Regions from separate parts of the Nitrincola sp. genome, predicted to be linked through region 2. Evidence: predicted binding sites of a transcription regulator. Region 2 holds the regulator's gene; the other holds the start of a gene.

What was found. Region 2 encodes FNR, which switches genes on or off when oxygen is low (the NO sensors DNR and NnrR bind a similar motif). Its sites were predicted from a motif close to TTGATNTANATCAA; they were not measured.
Positions count from the first base shown of each region.
Region 1: a site for FNR is predicted at 3,222-3,235, ahead of ACN0R1_RS19095 (cytochrome-c peroxidase). Genes of this name have one in related genera too.

Region 1 covers NZ_JBLXDN010000046.1:13,177-18,700, reverse strand. The annotation lists gene ACN0R1_RS19120 (chemotaxis protein CheV) at 1-159, opposite strand, end outside; gene flgA (flagellar basal body P-ring formation chaperone FlgA) at 222-920, shown strand; gene flgM (flagellar biosynthesis anti-sigma factor FlgM) at 1,045-1,356, shown strand; gene ACN0R1_RS19105 (flagella synthesis protein FlgN) at 1,365-1,850, shown strand; tRNA gene ACN0R1_RS19100 (tRNA-Arg) at 1,902-1,977, shown strand; gene ACN0R1_RS19095 (cytochrome-c peroxidase) at 1,937-3,076, opposite strand; gene ACN0R1_RS19090 (imelysin family protein) at 3,322-4,596, shown strand; gene ACN0R1_RS19085 (di-heme oxidoredictase family protein) at 4,606-5,524, shown strand, end outside.
Region 2 covers NZ_JBLXDN010000003.1:65,100-80,014, forward strand. The annotation lists gene ACN0R1_RS03770 (bile acid:sodium symporter family protein) at 255-1,148, shown strand; gene queE (7-carboxy-7-deazaguanine synthase) at 1,145-1,777, opposite strand; gene ACN0R1_RS03780 (recombination-associated protein RdgC) at 1,829-2,743, opposite strand; gene ACN0R1_RS03785 (adenine phosphoribosyltransferase) at 2,749-3,297, opposite strand; gene fnr (fumarate/nitrate reduction transcriptional regulator Fnr) at 3,341-4,108, opposite strand; gene hemN (oxygen-independent coproporphyrinogen III oxidase) at 4,218-5,606, opposite strand; gene ACN0R1_RS03800 (sulfite exporter TauE/SafE family protein) at 5,668-6,336, opposite strand; gene ccoS (cbb3-type cytochrome oxidase assembly protein CcoS) at 6,329-6,529, opposite strand; gene ACN0R1_RS03810 (heavy metal translocating P-type ATPase) at 6,529-9,033, opposite strand; gene ACN0R1_RS03815 (FixH family protein) at 9,056-9,571, opposite strand; gene ccoG (cytochrome c oxidase accessory protein CcoG) at 9,646-11,064, opposite strand; gene ccoP (cytochrome-c oxidase, cbb3-type subunit III) at 11,201-12,094, opposite strand; gene ACN0R1_RS03830 (cbb3-type cytochrome oxidase subunit 3) at 12,091-12,288, opposite strand; gene ccoO (cytochrome-c oxidase, cbb3-type subunit II) at 12,295-12,909, opposite strand; gene ccoN (cytochrome-c oxidase, cbb3-type subunit I) at 12,935-14,371, opposite strand; gene rlmM (23S rRNA (cytidine(2498)-2'-O)-methyltransferase RlmM) at 14,755-14,915, shown strand, end outside.

The sequences.
Region 1 (5,524 bases), on a different contig from region 2:
GGGCACTTCAGTGAGTTCCGGGCACTGCAGCACCTCACGCACCTTGAACACGTTAATGCCATAGCATTGTGAGGTTTCAAGACCGAACAACAAAAGCTCGAGACGGTTTTGACCGACCATCTGTGTCCGAAGGTTTACACTATCCAATATACCTGACATGATTCAATAAACCTCAAGCCGACTTAAACAGAGTTGCATCTCCCCGATGGAACAGGATACGCGTGAATACTGTTAATTTAACACTAGTTGTATTGTTTTTGGCTACTTTTTTGGCTGCGACGGCTGTTAGCGCCAGAATGCTGCCTGAAGATATCGAACAACAGGTTCATGACACCCTCATTTATGAGTTTAACACACGATCGCCAGAAAGCCGGATTGAAGCAACAATTAATCCAGTAAATCCTGCATTGGACCTGCCTCGCTGCCAGACCCCCCTCGAAATCAGCCTGCCGTTTAATAGTGGGCAGCGGGTGACAGCAAAAGTTACCTGCCATGCACCTTCCTTTTGGAGCTTATTTGTTACCGCCCAGATAAAACAGCTCGTAGATGTTATTGTGACAAGTCGCCCGCTGGCCCGCAACACTCGTATAGCGCCCTCTGATATACGTATAGTCGAACAGGATGTAATACGCATGAATGGCGACTATTTCACTCGGGAACAGGACCTTGTGGGTAAGCAGGTGCGGCGCCCGATGGGCAGTGATCAGATTATATCTTCACGTATGGTTGAGCATGCACTGACCGTCTCCCGAGGCGATCAGGTATCGCTAGAGTCTCGGCGCGGGTCTCTGGTAATCAGAACATCTGGCATCGCGCTGGAAGATGGCCTGACAGGCGAGCAAATACGGGTCAGAAACGAACAAACAGGCATAGAAATACGGGCAGTCATCACAGCACCGGGTGTCGTTCAAGTGCCTTAACAACCGGTTGTTGCTATACTGTGACGATTCATGCTGTGCAGCTGCAAAAATAATAAAAAAACATTAAAGAAAATAAACGGCTGACCGATAACTACAGCATAACCAGTTTACGAGGTGATTCAGGATGGCTATTGAACTGAACGGCCTGTCCTCCAACCAGACGACAGCCGCCCGCGGCAAGCAGACAGAGCAAGCGTCTGCCAAGCCCGAAAATCAAGGTAATGCCGGTAACACACCCGCAACCAAAGCGGATACTGTTCGTCTTAGCGATGCCGCCCAGGCTCTGCAATCTGCCAAATTGCAGGCTGATGACAGTTCAGATTTTGATGCAGGGAAAGTGGCTGAAATAAAAGCCGCCATTGCAGACGGTAGTTACAACATCAGCAATGAACGTATTGCCGATAAAGTATTACAGTTCGAAAAACTCTTTAGTTGATCAAATCTATGTCATTAGATCTTTACGAACAGTTCGCAACCCTGACCCGTCAGGGTTGTGTGCTTTTCCACTCACTGCAAGAGGCTCTTGAGCAAGAACACGCCGTACTCGAACAACGCGATCTTGAAGGGCTGAAACTAACCACGCGAAACAAGCATGCGTTGCTGCTCAAGATTGAAGCGAACATCCGTGAGCGTAACCAGACATTAACCCTGGCTGGACACTCCCCCTCAGAGGCTGGCTTTGAAGACTTTTCGGAAGAGCTGCCCAGCTCACTGCGAGATGCGGTGTTATCTGACTGGCAACAGCTCAAGCAACAGCTCAATGATGTCCGTGCAACCAGCAAACGTAATGAGCAGATTCTGGCTCGCAGCAAACAAAATGTTGACCAGTTGCTGGCCCTGTTACAGGGACATCAGGGTTCCAATGTGCTTTATGATCCGGCTGGCGGCAAAGGCAATTACGCTGCACAACGTAGCATAGGTAAAGCCTAAGCCTCTCACACTGGTCAGCCAGGCCAATTCTCAGTACAATACCCGCGCCTTCTCCCTGTAGTTCAACTGGATAGAACGGACCCCTCCTAAGGGTCAGATCGGGGTTCAAGTCCCTGCGGGGAGGCCAATAAATGCTCATAACGCTGATCTGTCAGGGTTTTCAAGAAGGCTACCAGGGCGTCCACACGCCGATCATCTAAGGCCGGTCCTGTTTCCAACTCATCCAGAGACAAATTCTCCGCTATTTCAGCTTCCCTCCAAGGCTCACCGGTTTCCGGGTTAATCTGCATAGATGCTTTACGGCTGTTGTATTTGTTATAGAACAACACCACCGTACGCAGATCCTTAAAAACACCGTTGTGCATATAGGGCGCGGTTACGGCCACATTGCGTAGCGTTGGCGTTTTGAATTTACCTCGTTGCAGTGGATCTGACACATCTGGGTGAGCAAAAAGGCCTTCATCTGGCATAGTGACGGCATTTAATGCACGTAAATCGGTGTTTTCGGGTACGCCGATATTGTGGAACTCATAATTACTGAAAGTTTCCTGCTCACTGCCCGGCAAAGCCTGCAATTGGTGGCACAGATTGCAATTAGTAAACTGCTGTGAGAAGAATAATGTCATTCCCAAGTCTTCTTCAGGCGTCAGACTAACTTCACCGCGAAGATAGCGGTCATACTTTGAATCAAAGGGCGCAAACAAGGCCGTTTGCTCGAAGCTGGCAATCGCATCAGCCACAGCTCTATAAGTAGCGTCAGCGTTATGAAAAATATCGCTACCATAGACCTCAGCAAAAAGTGGCTGATAGCTCGGATGCTCTGCTAAACGGGTCACCAGTGTCTGCTTATCCGGCAATGCCATTTCAATAGGATTAAGCGGCGGCCCTTCTGCCTGATCGACCAAAGTGGATGCACGACCATCCCAGAACTGTCCGCCCACATACACCCCATCATCATTGCGGTGAAAAGGTGGAATAAAAGCCGCATAGCCGATAGCGGGAGCATTTCTGTCTCCCAGCGATTTACCATCATCACCCAGTGAAACTGCCGCCGCGACACCCTCTCCACGGTGGTCTGAAAACCCCTTATCCGGTGCATGACAGGTCGCGCAGGACTGGCTGCGTGTCATTGACAAGATGGGATCAAAGAACAACGCCTGCCCCAACTGCTCCTTATTCGAAGACCCCCCTGTTGCCACGGAATCATCTGCCAAAGCAGGCAGCATAAACACACTCGAGGCGGCCAGTAATAAAGCCACATTTGACAGGCTAGTAAAACTTACTTTTTTCATTTCCACTCCCGCTAACTCCAGCAGCACCGTAAAATCACCCTCAAGAAAAGCACTATATACCGGCACTTTAAAAGAAAACATGATACAGATCAGCATCAACTAAACTAAACAACATGGTTAATTGTAACAATAATGATTATCATATAGGATGTTTTTCAAATCGAACGAGGGAGAAAGTTATGAAACGCACACTAACCCTGCTTTATGTAGGTCTCGCGTTAGCGGGTGCCACTCACCAGGCTATCGCAGCCGAGCCTGCCGCTGTATTGAAGACCTATGCCGACATAGCCGAAGCCGGCTACAGTGACTCCGTCACCACGGCGCAAGCACTCAAAAGCAAAGTTGATAGTCTGTTAGCCAACCCCAGTGAAGAAACACTGCAGGCTGCCCGTGAAGCCTGGATAGCATCCCGTGTCCCCTATCAACAGACCGAAGTATTCCGCTTTGGTAACGCGATAGTGGATGACTGGGAAGGTCGTGTGAATGCCTGGCCTCTCGATGAAGGTTTGATTGATTATGTCGATAGCAGCAGCTACGGCGACATGTCTGATGAAAATGCCCTGTACACCGCCAATGTCATTGCTAATACATCGATTCAACTGGGCAATGAAACTGTTGATACGACAGAAATTACTGCAGAGCTTCTGGCAGAAACCCTGCATGAAATCGATGAGATTGAAGCGAATGTAGCGACCGGCTATCACGCCATCGAGTTTTTGCTTTGGGGACAGGATCTATATGGTACCGAGCCAGGTGCCGGCGAAAGACCTGCTACCGACTTTAGCCTGGAAAACTGCACCGACGGAAACTGTGATCGTCGCCGCCAGTACCTGTCTGTCGCCACAGACCTGTTGATTTCTGATCTGGAAGAGATGGCTGATAACTGGAAAGAGGGCGGCGAAGCCCGCGTGCAGCTGGTTGATAAAGGTGAAAAAGGTGCACTGGCAACAATTCTGACCGGGATGGGTAGTCTTTCCTACGGGGAGTTGGCTGGTGAACGCACTAAGCTCGGTCTGATGCTGCATGACCCAGAAGAAGAGCACGATTGCTTTTCAGACAATACCCACAACTCACACTTCTACGACGTACTGGGGATAAATAACGTATTTCAGGGCCAGTACACCCGTGTCGATGGCTCTGTTGTGCAAGGCGCATCACTGGCCGACATGCTGAAAGCCAGTGCACCTGAAGTTGAGCAGCAGCTCTCATCCGAGCTCGCTGAAACCCAGGCGGCCGCCCAGGCCATTGTTGATGCTGCCGCCCAAGGCAACACTTTCGATGTACTGATTGGTGCAGGCAATACTGAAGGTAATGCACTGGTACAACAACTGGTTGACAAGCTGACTACACAGACCCGTTCTATCGAGAAGGCTATCAATGCACTTGAGCTGGACGGCATCGAACTGGAAGGTTCGGACAGCCTGGACAATCCTGACCTAGTTATTAACGGCTAAGTATCACGCATGTCTCAACAAAGATTGAATACGCTGGGATTCAGTCTGCTACTGGCTGCCTCTACGGCAGCCGGTAACACGCCTGTCTATCAGACATCAGAATTGCAACCGGCCGGAGAAGCTACGGCACAGGTGGCACGAAATGAAAAAGCCTTTTCTCACCCATCCGCTCTACTAGCTGATAGTGAACAGATGATGTTCACCCTGGGTAGAAGCCTATTCAAGAAAATATGGGTCTCTGCGCCAGCATCAACCAAAGCCAGTGACGGATTGGGGCCTCTGTTCAATTCACGTTCATGCCTGCGCTGCCATACCAATAATGGTCGTGGACATACACCGGATACCAGTCAAGACAACTACAATGCTGTGTCGATGCTATTGCGCCTGAGTATTCCGGCACAAAATGACCAGGATAGGCACGCATTGGATTCAGGACAATCCGGGGTTATTCCAGAACCGACCTACGGCACTCAACTGCAGGACTTTTCCATTCAAGGCATTCCAGCTGAGGGGCGCTTTACCCTGAGCTACGACGAAATCCCTTTTCACTTTGCTGATGGTGAAACCCTGACACTACGCCAACCCAACTACAGCATCACGGATTTGAAATATGGGCCGCTGCATCCGGATACCCAGCTTTCTCCACGCATCGCCCCGCAGATGATCGGACTGGGTTTACTGGAAGCGATCAGTGACGAGGATATTCTGGCCTGGGAAGATCCTAATGATCAAAACGGTGATGGCATTTCAGGAAAAGCCAACCGGGTGTGGGATATTGATGCCCAAGCGACAGCTATCGGCCGATTTGGCTGGAAAGCCGGACACCCTACGATTAAACAGCAAAACAATTCCGCCTTTCACGAGGATATAGGTATTTCCACCAGCATGTATCCACAGGGGTATGGTGGCTGTACAGAGCAGCAAACGC
Region 2 (14,915 bases):
TAATTATTAATCAATCTGTGCTGGGGCGTGTGAAAACGGGGTTAAAAAACACTTATCGGCGTTCTTTGCACAGGGTTATCCACAGAAGTTGTGAGTAGGCTTATACAGCCTATATATACTGCGGGATTCAGCGTCTGAGAGCGGCCATTTAGAAGGGCCTAAAAAGCCAAAAAGTTTTTTGCAATGCAGCATTTAGCCGGTGCTTCTGCTAAAATTTTTGCATCATTCAGAAAAGCTAAAAGCGGGTTTACTTTATGCAAGCCACACTGGTTAGTCAGATCTTTCTGCCCCTTGCCCTGTTCGTCATCATGCTCAGTGTTGGCATGTCACTTAAACTATCGGATTTTGTGCGTGTTGCCCGGCAGCCTGTTCCGGTTTTTCTGGGTATCCTGACTCAATTATTGATGTTGCCCCTGCTGGGATGGATCGTGGTGCAGTTGTTTAATTTGCCACCCTTATTAGCAGCAGGTCTTATGATTCTGACGTTTGCTCCCGGTGGAGCCACGTCGAATGCCATCACTCTGCTGGCCAGGGGGGATGCGGCGCTGTCAGTGTCGTTGACAGCCATTAATAGCCTGATTATTCCGTTTACCTTGCCGTTACTGACCGCCTTGATCCTAACCTGGTTATCACTGGAAAGCACACTGGTTCGTTTTCCTGTAATTCAGGCTATTGGGCAGATGGTATTAATAACGCTACTACCGGTTGTGCTGGGTATGTTGTTTGGCCAGTATTGCCCCAACTTGAATCATAAACTTCGATCGCTGTTTCGTTCATTGGCTCTGATCCTGATGCTAATGACGGTTATTTTGCTGGTGGTTAGCAGTTGGGATCGCTTGATCGTGTTGCTGCCACAACTTGCGCTGCCAGTATTAATTCTGGTGCTGGCCGCTATGAGCCTGGGTTATATTCTTGCCAGGATGTTGGGCTTGGATGAGCCGCAGCAGATTACTCTGTTGGTGGAGGTGGGGCTACAGAATGCAGGAACGGCCTTATTGGTGACCAGCACCTTGCTGCAGAGTCCAGAAATGTCGGCCAGTGCGTTGGTGTATGGTGTGCTGATGCAGCTGCCAGCCATGCTGCTGATTGTCTGGCGTAATCGTGCGTGGCTGTTTGGCGTTCTGAAGCAGTTGGCTGTCAGTAGTTAATCTATGCCAATCAGCTTGTGGGTTTGCAGGCTGAGTTTCCAGCGCGGATGGGCTTTACAATAGTCAATGCAGGCCGCCAGTGCGGCTGACTGAGCTGGGCCGTCCATGGGTTGCAGATAGAAATGGTTGAAATGCAACTGTTCGAAACGCTCCGGTAGGGCCTGGATCTGGGGATAAACCAGTTTGAGCTCATCCCCCCCTTGCAGATATAAGGGGGTATCCGCTTTGGGGCTGACGCAGATCCAGTCGATGCCATCAGGCAGGGGTTTGGTGCCATTGGTTTCTACGGCAATGATGAATCCTTCCCGGTGCAAGGCATCCACCAGTGCTTGATCCAGCTGTAGCGCAGGCTCACCACCAGTGCAAACCAGATAAGGGGGTTCGGTGGTGGTGAGTGGCCAAAAGCGTTTCAGGTGGGTTACCAGAGCCTCTGGCGTAGCAAACTTACCGCCGTTCTGTCCATCTGTGCCGACAAAGTCAGTATCACAAAAGTTACACACGGCTGAGGCACGATCTTGTTCACGTCCAGACCAGAGGTTGCAGCCGGTAAAACGACAGAAAATAGCTGGGCGGCCCGCGTGGGCACCTTCTCCCTGCAGGGTGTAAAAACTTTCTTTTACGCTGTACATGACTGCACTCTGCTATTTTTTGTCGAGTTAGTGATCAGGTTTCCCGGTAGATTAATCGCTGACCGGTTCGCCACCGAAGCTGCTGGCCAGCGCCGGAAGCAAACGGCTTATTTCCAGCCCCATGCGGGTAACAGCGGCATCAAAGTCGGCCACTTCATCTTCTGGACGATCGTGTTCCAGTTGTTCATTATACTGGTCCGTCAGTTTGAGGCGGTGCAGGGTCAGGTCGGCATGCAGCACAAAGCTCAGTTGCTCTTCCCAGGTGACTGCAAGGCGGGTGACCTGCATGTCAGTATCCAGGTGGGCACGTATTTCGTCACTGAATAGAGGCTGCCCCTTGATACGAATGACGCCCCCTTCAGCTGAAGTATCGCGTAACTCACATTCATCATCCACTTCAAAGCCACTGCTGACCTGGTTGATATCTTGCAACCACTGTGTCATCACGCTGGCTGGAGCCTGGTTAACGTTAAGCGGTTTTACTTTCAGTGAACCGAGAGCTTCACGTAACGCATTCAGCAACAGCTCACCCCGATTGAAACTACCTGAGTCGATTAGCAGCCAGCCTTGCTCTGGCATCAGCAGGGCGCGGCAGCTCTGTCGTTTGGAGAAAGCGCGCGGGAGCAGCTCCAGCACTACTTCATCCTTAAGCTGGTCTTTCTCTTTTTTGTAGACTTTGCGCGCATCGGTCGCTTCGATACGACTGACCCGCTCTTGCACCTCATCACGAATCACGCTGGCTGGCAGTATGCGTTCTTCCCGTAACAGGGTGATCAGCATATAACCGCTACTGGTGAATACCAGTGAGTCAGCAAAAGGGCAGGGCGCCACCCAGCCACTGCGCTGTAACTCATGGCGTCCACAGGGGGTGAAAGGGTGTTCTGAAAGCGCTTTTTCGAGGGTTTCCGGTGACAGGGTTGAATCGGGTTCAAAACGGTAGCAGAGCAAATTTTTAAAGCTGTTCATGGTTGTTACAGGCCCTCATAAGCCAGCAGACTGAATACGGCGACATTGCTGTCCTGGATTTTCTGAGAGCCCATCAGATCGGGTAAATCAATCAGTGCGGCGACTTCATGTACCTTACCGCCGAGCTTGTTGATCAAGGATAACGCGGCCATGACTGTGCCACCCGTTGCAATCAGGTCATCAAACACCAGTACATTGGCCTCGGGTCCTGGTTGCAGTGCGTCTGTCTGCATTTCGATGGCCGCTGTGCCATATTCAAGATTGTATTCCTGTGACAAAGTATCACCGGGCAACTTACCTTTCTTGCGGATCAGAATCATCGGCAGGTTCAACTGATAGGCAACCACTGACCCAAGAATAAAGCCCCGGGCATCAATGCTGGCTATGTGGGTTATATCCGTGTTCATGTACCGCTGGATAAACGCATCACACACCATGCGCATGGCTTTGGGATCTTTAAACACTGGCGTCACATCACGAAAAACAACACCGGGTTCAGGCCAGTCAGGGATCGAGCGGATCACCGACTTGATATAAAATTCGTCGTAGGACATTTATGTCTCCGAAGGCAAGTGATTCAACTGATAAATGTGCTGATTAGCGGCTGCTTTTGCAGGCATTATCAGTCGTTTGTGCTTCGCCTGAGTGCTCATTGAGCTTCCCGTTATCCAGAATTTCGACTTCTTTGCCATCTACATGGATCAGTCCTAAAGTCTGGAAGCGGGTGAAAATACGGCTGATGGTTTCGACTGCCAGCCCAAGATAGTTGCCTATCTCGTTACGTGACATGGATAAGCGGAAAAAACTGGGTGAGTAGCCGCGTTCATGAAAACGCTGCGAAAGCTTGAGTAGAAAGCTGGCTACACGTTGTTCGGCATTTTTCTTCGACAGCAACATCATCATCTGTTGATCGTTGCAGATTTCTTTACTCATGGTGCGTAGTAACTGACGTCTAAGTTCAGGCATATGCCCTGACAGTTCATCCAGGCGTTCGAAGGGAATCTCGCACACGGTGGTGGTTTCCAGCACTTTCACTGAGACAGGATAGGTCGATGTGTCGTAAGCACTCAGGCCAACCAGTTCACCCGGAAAAAAGAAACCGGTGATCTGCTCTTCACCGTCATCAGTGATGCTGTAGCTTTTAACCGAACCGGCACGAATGGCATAGACACTGCCAAATGCATCACCCTGGCGGAAAAGATGATCACCCTTTTTCAAGGGTCGGCTTTTATCAATGATCGTATCAAGCCGTTCCATCTCGGTCATGTTGAGTGATACCGGAAGGCAAAGAGAACTCAAACTGCAGGTGCTGCAATGAACCTGATTCAGGCTGTGGAGCTTACCTGTCGATTTTTTATCTTCCATCTGCTTGCCTTCCCCGTGAACTCAAAATTATAGCTGCCATTATGTAACATTTCTGCTGCAGGGTGAAGGCTGCACCAGAATAGTTCAGCTTATTCTGCTAAAGCCGACGTTATATAATGCGTGAATAGCCTCGTGTTGGCTGCTGTTTCGGTATATATGCATCAAATGCCATACAGATACGGCGTATCAATAGTCGACCCGAAGGGGTGACGCTGATCTGGCGACCTTGACGCTGAATCAGACCATCGGCTTCAAACTGCTGAAGTTCTGCTAATTCTGCGGCAAAATATTGATCAAAATTCAGGCTGAAGCGCTGCTCGATTGTCGCAGGATTCAGTTCAAAGTGACAAATCAGTTGGTTGATTACCGCACCTCTGACAATGTCATCATCACTCAGACAGACACCACGTTTGATGGCATGCTGCTGTTGTGTCACCGCTTGTGTATAGGTGGCGAGGTCATGTTCATTCTGGTAATAAACCCGGCCGATCTGACTGATTGCAGAAACCCCCATGGCGACCAAGTCACATTCAGCATGTGTAGTGTAGCCCTGAAAGTTGCGATGTAATTGGCCCGCTGCTTGGGCCAGTGCCAGGGTATCATCGGGTTTTGCGAAGTGGTCCATGCCGATATAGACATAACCTGCATTCAGCAGCTTATCGATGGTGTTTTGCAGTATTGCCAGCTTGGTTTCCGGGCTGGGCAGTTCGTCAGGATTGATATGCTTCTGAGAGCGAAAGCGATCCGGGAGGTGGGCATAATTAAACACTGACAGTCGATCGGGGTTCATGCCGATCACTACATCCAGGGTGTCATCAAAACTTTGTTCTGACTGATGCGGTAGGCCGTAAATCAGATCCATATTAATGGATGAAAAACCCAGCTGACGCGACTTGTCGAGTACGGCCTGGGTTTGTTCCAATGGCTGGACGCGATTGACGGCACTCTGCACCTTAGGGTCCAGGTCCTGTACCCCTAAGCTAATTCGGTTGAAGCCTGTTTTGCGCAGTACTTCCAGTGTTTCCGGGCTGGCTTCACGTGGGTCGATTTCGATTGAATAGTCACCCTTGTCATCATTACGCAAATTGAATTGATTGCGTAAAGCAGACATCAGCTCATCCATCTGCTGATCACTGATAAACGTCGGTGTACCACCACCCCAGTGCAACTGATCCACGATCCGGTCATCACTGTACCATTGCGATAGCTGCTTCATTTCGCGGTAAACAGTATCCAGGTAGGGTTGAGCACGGTCACGGTTTCGGGTGATGACCTTGTTGCAGGCACAGTAATAACAAACATGGGCACAAAAGGGGATATGCACATACAGCGACAAAGGCGCAGCTTTATCGGCTGAGTTCTGTCCTTCGCTGATCAGAGCGGCTGGTGAAAGTGCTGGATCAAACTGCACTGCTGTCGGGTAGGAAGTATAGCGTGGGCCTGACAGATCGTAGCGTTTAATCAGATCCATATCCCATACAATGCGACTATCGTTTATCACCAAAAATACCTCAATTCAATCAATCTTTAAAAACTTTTTACACGCCAGTCTACTGATTCTACAGATTGAACAGGCTGCTGAGTGGCAAAGTATAGATACCAAAGCCAATAATCAATGCGCCTGCTATCTGGCGGGTCAGACGTTTCTGCATAATGCTGCGGACCTGACGGGCAAGCAGCCCAGTGGTAAACATGGCGGGTAACGTACCCAGTCCGAATGCGGCCATCAGCAGGGCGCTTTGTTGCCAGCTACCTGCAGCCGATGACCAGAGCAATGTACTATATACCAGACCACAGGGCAGCCAGCCCCAGAGTATACCTAATAAAATGGCTTGGTGTGGGTTGCGAACAGGAAGAATCCTGGCCGCATAGGGTTGGATATGTCGCCATAGATGCCCGCCGAGCTTTTCCAGTCGGGTAATACCAAACCACCATTGACCAACATAAAGCCCCATGGCAATCAGCAGTATGCCTGCAAAGGTTTGCAGTATCAGGCCTGTGATGCCTGTTGCAACCATTGCTCCTGCAACGCCTATTAAAACTCCTGCCAGGGTGTAACTGCCGATGCGGCCAAGATTATACCCCAGCAGTATCGACCAGGCCGGATATTTACCACCCAGTGTATTCAAGCCAACGCTGGCGGCAATACCACCACACATGCCGATGCAGTGGGTGCTACCGAGTAGCCCGATCAGGAAAGCTGTGGTTAGCAGCAGCGGTTCATTCATCCGACTTTCGGCTGCTCTTTGGATCTACTTTGGCGTCATCCGGGATCATGTCTTCGTCATCGTCATACAGAATGCTGTGAGCGGGAGACTCTAAATCGTCGAACTGGCCACTGTTAACACTCCAGAAAAAAGCCCAGAAGGCTAATCCCGTCAAAATCAGTGCGATTGGAATCAAAATAATGATAATTTCCATCAGATACCTGCCTTGGCTTTAGCTGACTCAGGCAGCGGAGCGACCTGAGTACTTTGGGTTTTCCTGGCACGGCGAGCCAGGCGCATAGCATTTCCGGTAACAATCAGCGAGCTGGCAGTCATGCCGATCGCGGCAATGTAGGGTGGCACCATGCCTAAGGCGGCGGCTGGCAGGGCAATGATGTTATAGAGTAGTGAGAGACCCAAGTTTTCTTTAATGATCGTGCGGGTTTTGCGTGCCAAACGGATACCTTCTGCAAGGGTTTGCAGGTTGTTATTGGTTAGTACCGCATCAGCATTGGTTTTAGCCAAGTCAGTGGCTGCTCCCATAGATACCGAGGTTTGGGCGCCAACCAGTACCGGGATATCGTTAATGCCATCGCCCACCATGATGGTTTGCTTACCCTCAGCTTGAAGATTACGGATATGTTCCAGTTTTTGTTCAGGACTCATGCCGCTATTGATCTGATCTATATCCAGCTTTTCAGCTATGCGCTGCACGGCCGGCGATGTATCACCCGTGAGTATCTCAATACTCAATCCCAGTGATTTGAGTTCTTGAATAGCCTGGCGGGTCTCGCGACGGATTTGATCATCCAGCGCAAACCAGGCCAGTGCCTGAGATTCATTCGCTAGCAGTATCCACTGACGTTGTTGGTCTGGCATGGCTGGCAAGGCTTGTCCTGATAACTGCATGGCATAGTCGGGTTTGCCGATACGGTAGCGCTTGCCTTCAATGCTCCCCTCTATACCCTGGCCGACAGTCACTTGAATGGCTTCTGCAGCCGCGGTGTACCAAGGTGTAAAAGCACGCCCTATAGGATGTTCAGACAGAGACTCAAGTGCAGCCCCCCAGTTCAGTGCATCGGCTGACGACGTGCCGTTCAGTGGATGTGTTTCCTGAATGGCTAAACGACCTTCAGTGAGCGTGCCGGTTTTATCAAAAATGATGTGTGTGGCTTTACTGAACGATTCCAGCACATGACCTCGGGTGATTAGCAAACCCTGTTGTCGGAGTGTGCCTGTTGCGGCTGTCAGTGCCGTGGGGGTGGCAAGTGATAGGGCGCAGGGACAAGTCACAACCAATACGGAGAGAGTGATCCAGAAAGCATTTGCCGGTTCAATAAAGTACCAGGCCGTAGAGACACACGCTGCAACGATCAGCGTAGCGCCAACAAAATAGCGCGCAATATGGTCAGCTACACGGGCCACATAGGGTTTTTCACTTTGAGCACGGTCCAGCAGTCTGACAATCGATGATATACGACTATGTTGCCCTACCGCGCTGACCTGCATCTCTATCGGATTTTCTATATTGATAGTACCGCCTACCAGTGGATCCTGAAGCTTTTTCGAGATCGGCATATACTCACCGGTCAGCGCAGATTCGTCTACTGAAGAGAAGCCTTTGATGATTAATCCGTCGGCGGGAATCGTTTGTCCTGGCTTGATACGGACTCTATCCCCAGGTTGTAGTGAGCTGGCTGCCACCAGTTCTTCTTCACCCTCTGAAGTAATGCGCAGGGCGCTGGCAGGAATAAGATTAAGTAATGCATTACCCGCCCGTCCTGTCCGTTGCCTGGCTTTCATTTCCATAAAGCGACCGATAAGCAGGAAAAAAGCAAACATGGTAACTGATTCGAAATAGATATCACCGGTGTTGAATAAGGTGGCCCAAACGCTGGCAATATAACCTCCCCAAATGGCAATGGAGACAGGAATATCCATGGTGAGATGCTTGGCTTTGAGGTCGCGAAACGCGTTTTTTAGAAAAGGCAGTGCGGCATAGAGCACAACTGGTGTTGCTACCACCATGCTGGCCCAGCGCATCAGCAAGACATATTTTTCATCCATGCCAGTGCCAGCAATATCAGCGGCATAAATGGCGGCGGCAAACATCATCGCCTGCATGGATCCGATGCCCGCCACCCCCATACGTATAATGGAGCGCTTACTTTCCTGGGCCAGTAACTGCTCTTCTTTGTCTGGGTGATAAGGGTGAGCTTTGTAACCAATCCGAATCACTTCGGCCAATAGCTGGCTTAGTTTGGTTTCATCCGGATGCCAGACCAGGCGGGCGCGGTGATTAGTCAAATTCACGCTGAACTTGATTACACCGGGTTGCTTTGACAGGTGGTGTTCCAGCAGCCAGACACAGGCCGCACAACTGATACCCTCAATAACGAGAGTTGCTGTATGCGTATCAGTATTGTGACCAGTGACAAAGGCTTGTTGAACTTCCTGATTATCATAAAGCGCTAATTCTTGGGTAAGTGATGCAATCTCAGATAAGTCGGCTGTAGTAGGACTGAGTTCATTACCACGATGCTGATAAAAATTATCCAAGCCTCCCGCAACGATTGTCTCTGCCACTGCCTGACAGCCAGGACAGCACATGCGCTTGTCTTCATCATTGATCCGAGTGAAGTAGTGACTTGCTGGCGGGATATCAGAGCCACAGTGAAAACATTGTTCTGGATCTGTGTTTCGGTTGACTGCTTGCATCAGTTACTTCCGTTCGGTCCTGCTAGGGTACAAGGGTCAGGACTTTGTCATCAAAAGGGGGGTGGGCAACGTGCATGATTTTCCACTCACCTTCAGGTGATATCAGCATAAAGGTTGAACGGGCTGTAATGGGGTGAGTCAGACTGCCGTTGAACTGATGTAGGTCACCCAGTCGATGGAGAATGATAACATGGTCACGCTCTTGGTTGGCGCCCACTTTAATGTGTAATTCCAGCGTGGAAAGATCGGCAGGCAAATCCCCCTGCATGGTGAGCATCGCTTCACCTGTTTGTGTATCCAACGTCAAATTGGCGCTTAAACCCAGAGCCCTGGCGTTCTCTAGCATCGACTCATCCACAGCATAACCACGGCCATCACGGACAAACTCTTTACTCAGAGGTGGATCGATTCGTTGTTGGTTAATGGCAACCGACAGCATAATAAAGCCAACAGTCATGGCAGCCAGTATGGGGGTTAGAATAAACCACAACCAGGGTTGTTTGTACCAAGGGGTAATTTGAACTGCATTTTGACTCATTAAAAGACCTCATAGGACCAGGCGGCAAGAAAATTGCCGCCTAGTATACTTAAAAATAATATGGGGGTTTATCTTTACCGTGATGGTGGCGGTCCCATAAAGCGACTTTCAACTGTTGCGCTGACTTTAGGCTCATCCACAGTTTCGACAGTGAAAACAATCGAAGAGTTCGCCGTGCTGAGTTTATTTTTCTCTATCTGAACTCGAATCGGGTAATTAAGCAATTCGCCAGCACTAACATTGACCTCAGGCTCGTTCACCATTTGCAGTCCGTCAATGCCTTCTACTGTGATTCGGTAGCGCCTATCTACCTGTTCTTTGTTGGCAACTTTTAGCGTGTATACGTTTTGAATCAAATTACCGCTGACTTCATTAAACAATGCCCCACGGTCTCGTATGGCTTCAAACTCAATCGGCACACGATTTGAGAGTACGTAAGCAAACGCTGAACACATAATCACCACCGCTGTCAGATAGCCCATCAAGCGTGGGCGTAAAAGCTTGGTTGGTTTTCCGTTTAGGGAGTGCTCAGTAGTATAGGTGACCAGACCAGGCTCGTAGCCCATTTTCACCATGATTTCGTCGCAGGCATCAATACAGGCGCCACAAGCAACGCATTCATACTGCAAGCCGTCACGGATATCGATACCAACCGGGCAGACGTTAACGCAGGCATAGCAATCGATGCAATCACCCAGACCTTCAGCTTTATAGTCAGCATCTTTTTTACGCTTGCCGCGCTTTTCACCGCGCGCCTCGTCATACGAAATGATCAGCGTGTCCTGGTCAAACATAACACTCTGAAAGCGGGCATAAGGGCACATGTAGATACAGACCTGCTCGCGCAACCAGCCAGCATTACCGTAAGTGGCAACGGTCAGAAAACCCAGCCACCAAAGCTCCCAAGGCCCTAGATCAGCACTGAGAATGCTGGGCAGCAGTTCACGAATCGGAGTGAAATAACCCACAAAGGCGATAGCTGAAGCCGCTGCAATACTAATCCAGATTGTATGCTTGGCCGCCTTGCGCAAGAACTTATTGCCACTCATCGGCTCTTTGTCCATGCGCATGCGTTTATTTCGATCACCCTCTGTGATGCGTTCTGCCCAGATGAAAAACCAGGTCCAGACAAACTGAGGGCAGGCGTAGCCACACCATAGACGACCCGCGAAGACGGTTACAAAAAACAAAATGAAGGCGAGGATGATCAGCAGCCAGGAAAGCAGCATGAAGTCCTGAGGCCAGAAGGTGAGGCCAAATATATGAAACTGTCGGTTAGGTAGATCAAAGAGAATGGCTTGTCGGCCATCGTATTGTATCCATGAAAAAGCAAAGAACATCGCCAGCATGAGAAAGCCGGCAGTGGTGCGCAGGTTTTTGAAAAAGCCTTTATAGTATTTGACGTAAATATGCTCTCGTTTTGCATATAAGTCATAGGACTGAGTGTTATTGTCTTTTCCAGGGGTAACATCTTTGACCGGTATCTGGTTCATGATCTGCCTGCCATCGTTTAACAAGTGTGATTGCTATTCGATTGATTGAATAAGTAAACGCTTAAGTAATGATATTATGCCAAAAAAAAAGGTGATATGACCTATATCATATCACCTTTATTTAGATGGATTTCACTTAGTCGTTACTAAGACTCATAACGTAAGCTGTAACCAGATGTCTCTGGTCCTCGGTCAGAAGGCCAGAAAATGATGGCATTACACCAAAGCGACCATGGCGCAGGGTGTGTGCAATCTGCTCTAGGCTTCCACCGTACAGCCAGGTGTCATTGGTCAGGTTGGGTGCACCTAGTGCATGCATGCCCGTACCCTCAGCCGTGTGACAAGCGGCACAAAGCGATGCGAACTGAGGTTCAGCACGTGCTGCAGATTCAGCATCGTGTTCGCGTTTGCTTAGGCTCAGTACATAGTGAGCCATATCGCGCACACCATCTTCACCCAGAACCTCACCCCATGCAGGCATGGCGCCGTTACGACCCTGATGCAGGGTTGTTTTGATGGCATCTTCAGAACCACCCCACAACCAGTCACTGTCAGTCAGATTAGGGAAGCCGTAAAAGCCTACACCCCCAACACCGTGACAGACAGAGCAGTTGTTGGCGAACAAGCGCTGACCAATCCGGAGACCTTCAGCGTTTTCAGGCTGCTGAAGCTCTTCTACTGACAGCACAGCAAAGCGTTCGAAGATCGGGGCGTAATGCTCTTCAGCATAAGCCATTTCTTCTTCCCACTGTCCTGTAGAGGTCCAGCCCAGCAGGCCTTTGAAGTTACCCAGACCAGGATACAGCAGCAAGTAGACCAGACCAAAAACCACGGTAGCAACAAACATCTGGAACCACCATTTTGGCAGTGGGTTGTCCAGCTCTTCGATACCATCGAAAGAGTGTCCAACAGTCTCTTCAGTCTGTTCCTGATGTGGCTGACTTCTTTTGGTTGCAAACAGCAACCAGGTACAACCCACGATAACCCCCAAAGTGATTACCGTAATCCATGCGCTCCAGAAAGCACTCATTTCTCATCTCTCCCGTTATGGGCACGTTCATTGTCATTTTTCTGCACTTCATCCTCATCTTCATCGGCGAAGGGGAGGTTGGCAGCATCATCGAAGTGTTTTTTGTTCTGGGGCAGTAGTACCCAGATAAACAGTCCGATGAACGTGATCAGCATGATCAATGGCATGAACGGGCCATAGACTTCATAACTCACAATGGATTACCGCACGTCATAGTTTGAGTGGGTTTTACCGAGTGCCTGCAGGTAAGCTACCAGTGCATCAACCTCGAGAACACCCTGTACATCAGACTTGGCATTGGCAATCTGCTCATCAGTATAGGGAACGCCCAGAGTTCTCAGGACTCCCATCTTCTTGGCAGTTTGGTCACCACTGACCTGACGTTCAAACAACCATGGGTAAGATGGCATTTTTGATGTCGGTACAACGTCACGCGGGTTATAAAGGTGCGCACGTTGCCAGTCATCAGAGTAACGCTCACCTACGCGGGCCAGATCAGGACCGGTACGCTTAGAGCCCCACAGGAACGGATGTTCCCATACATGCTCATTGGCAGTAGAGAAATGACCATAGCGCTCAGTTTCTGCACGGAATGGACGGATCATCTGGGTGTGACAGACATGGCAGCCTTCACGAATGTAGATATCGCGGCCCTCCAGCTCTACAGCTGTATAGGTACGCATATCCTGAATCGGCTGAGTCGTAGAGTCTTTGAAGAACAAAGGCACGATCTCGGCCAAGCCGCCGAAGCTGATCACGATGATGATCAGCATTGCCATTAAGCCGGCATTCTTTTCAATAGTTTCATGCTTAATCATTGCTATATGCTCCTCGCCCCAATCATGCAGTCTGTGCAGATGTTTCAGCGTCAGCGGCTTCAACAGAGCTGCCACCACGTACTGTCTGCCAGACGTTATAGGCCATGATAAACATACCTAGCAGGAAGATAGCACCGCCAATCACGCGAACAAGGTAGCCTGGATGGCTGGCTTCCAGCGCTTCAACGAAGCTGTAAGTCAATGTGCCGTCCTGGTTGACTGCGCGCCACATCAGGCCCTGCAGAATGCCGTTAACCCACATGGAGACGATATAAAGCACGGTTCCGATTGTGGCTAGCCAGAAATGCACGTTGATCAGGCCAACGCTGTGCATTTGTACTTTGCCGAACAGTTTCGGAATCATGTGGTATACCGCGCCGATAGAAATCATTGCTACCCAACCCAGTGCACCGGAGTGAACGTGACCGACTGTCCAGTCAGTGTTGTGGGATAAAGCGTTGACTGTCTTGATAGACATCATCGGGCCTTCGAAGGTAGACATGCCATAGAATGACAGAGAAACCACCAGGAAGCGCAGGATTGGATCAGTGCGAAGTTTGTGCCATGCACCTGACAGCGTCATCATACCGTTGATCATACCACCCCAAGAAGGAGCCAGTAGAATCAAAGACATAACCATGCCTACAGACTGAGTCCAGTCTGGCAGCGCTGAGTAGTGAAGGTGGTGACCACCTGCCCACATATAGGTAGCAATCAGCGCCCAGAAATGCACGATCGACAGGCGGTAAGAGTACACTGGACGGTTAGCTTGCTTTGGAACGAAGTAGTACATCATGCCAAGGAAGCCAGCTGTCAGGAAGAACCCTACAGCATTGTGACCATACCACCACTGAACCATGGCATCGATAGTGCCAGGGTAAGCTGAGTAGGATTTGATCATGGTAACTGGCATGGCGGCACTGTTAACTACGTGCAGCACAGCAATAACCAGGATAAATCCCATGTAGAACCAGTTGGCTACATAGATATGAGCTGTCTTACGCTTGAAGACAGTACCCATAAATACGATCGCATAAACTACCCAGACCAGTGTGATCAGGATGTCTATCGGCCATTCCAGTTCAGCGTACTCTTTAGCTGAGGTTAGCCCCAGTGGCAGCGTTACCGCGGCCAGTACAATAACCAGTTGCCATCCCCAGAAGGTGAATGCGGCCAGTCCGTCAGAGATCAGTCGAGTCTGACAGGTGCGCTGCACCACGTAATAAGAAGTGGCAAAAAGGGCGCAACCACCAAATGCGAAGATTACCGCATTGGTGTGTAACGGACGTAAACGTCCGTAGGATAACCAGGCTGTGTCAAAGTTCAGTGCCGGCCAGACCAGCTGGGAAGCTATCAGTACACCTACAGTCATACCGACAATACCCCAGACTACGGTCATGATGGCGAATTGACGCACCACCTTGTAGTTGTAGGTTGGATGATCAGTTGCAATGCTCATATCAGGCTCTCATCAACAAGCTGTTAATAGTAAGAAGAGTTCCACTGGCGATTATCAGTGAATTACCCCTTCATTTCAATGTGATCCAGGGTTTATCTGCGACAGCTTGTCGCGGGTGCGAAATGTATTTTTTGTAAGTGGTGTTCGGTTTGTTATGCTTTTTGTATTTGTATAATTAATTGAAATATATAAATAAAATTAACCTTATTGTAATTATTTTAGGGTTGTCTTATATATAATATGCGTTTGAATTTCACCTGAAAGAGCTGCTTTATGCTAACTGGTAGCGGGTGTTTTTTTATGTTTACTTGATATGGATCAAAAGTATTTTGCAGTAATTATTCAGGTTATGCTGTCTTCCCCATGTTTAAGGTCGAGTTGATATGTCATTTACATCTATTTTATTGCAGTGTCGTGCCGGTTTTGAGTCGGAATGCGCGGCAGAGTTTTCTGAGCAGGCTCTGGAGACAGGACATACGGGTTATGTTCGCTTTGAGCGAAATTCGGGTTATGTACGCTTTATGTTGCAGACTGACGCGCTGGC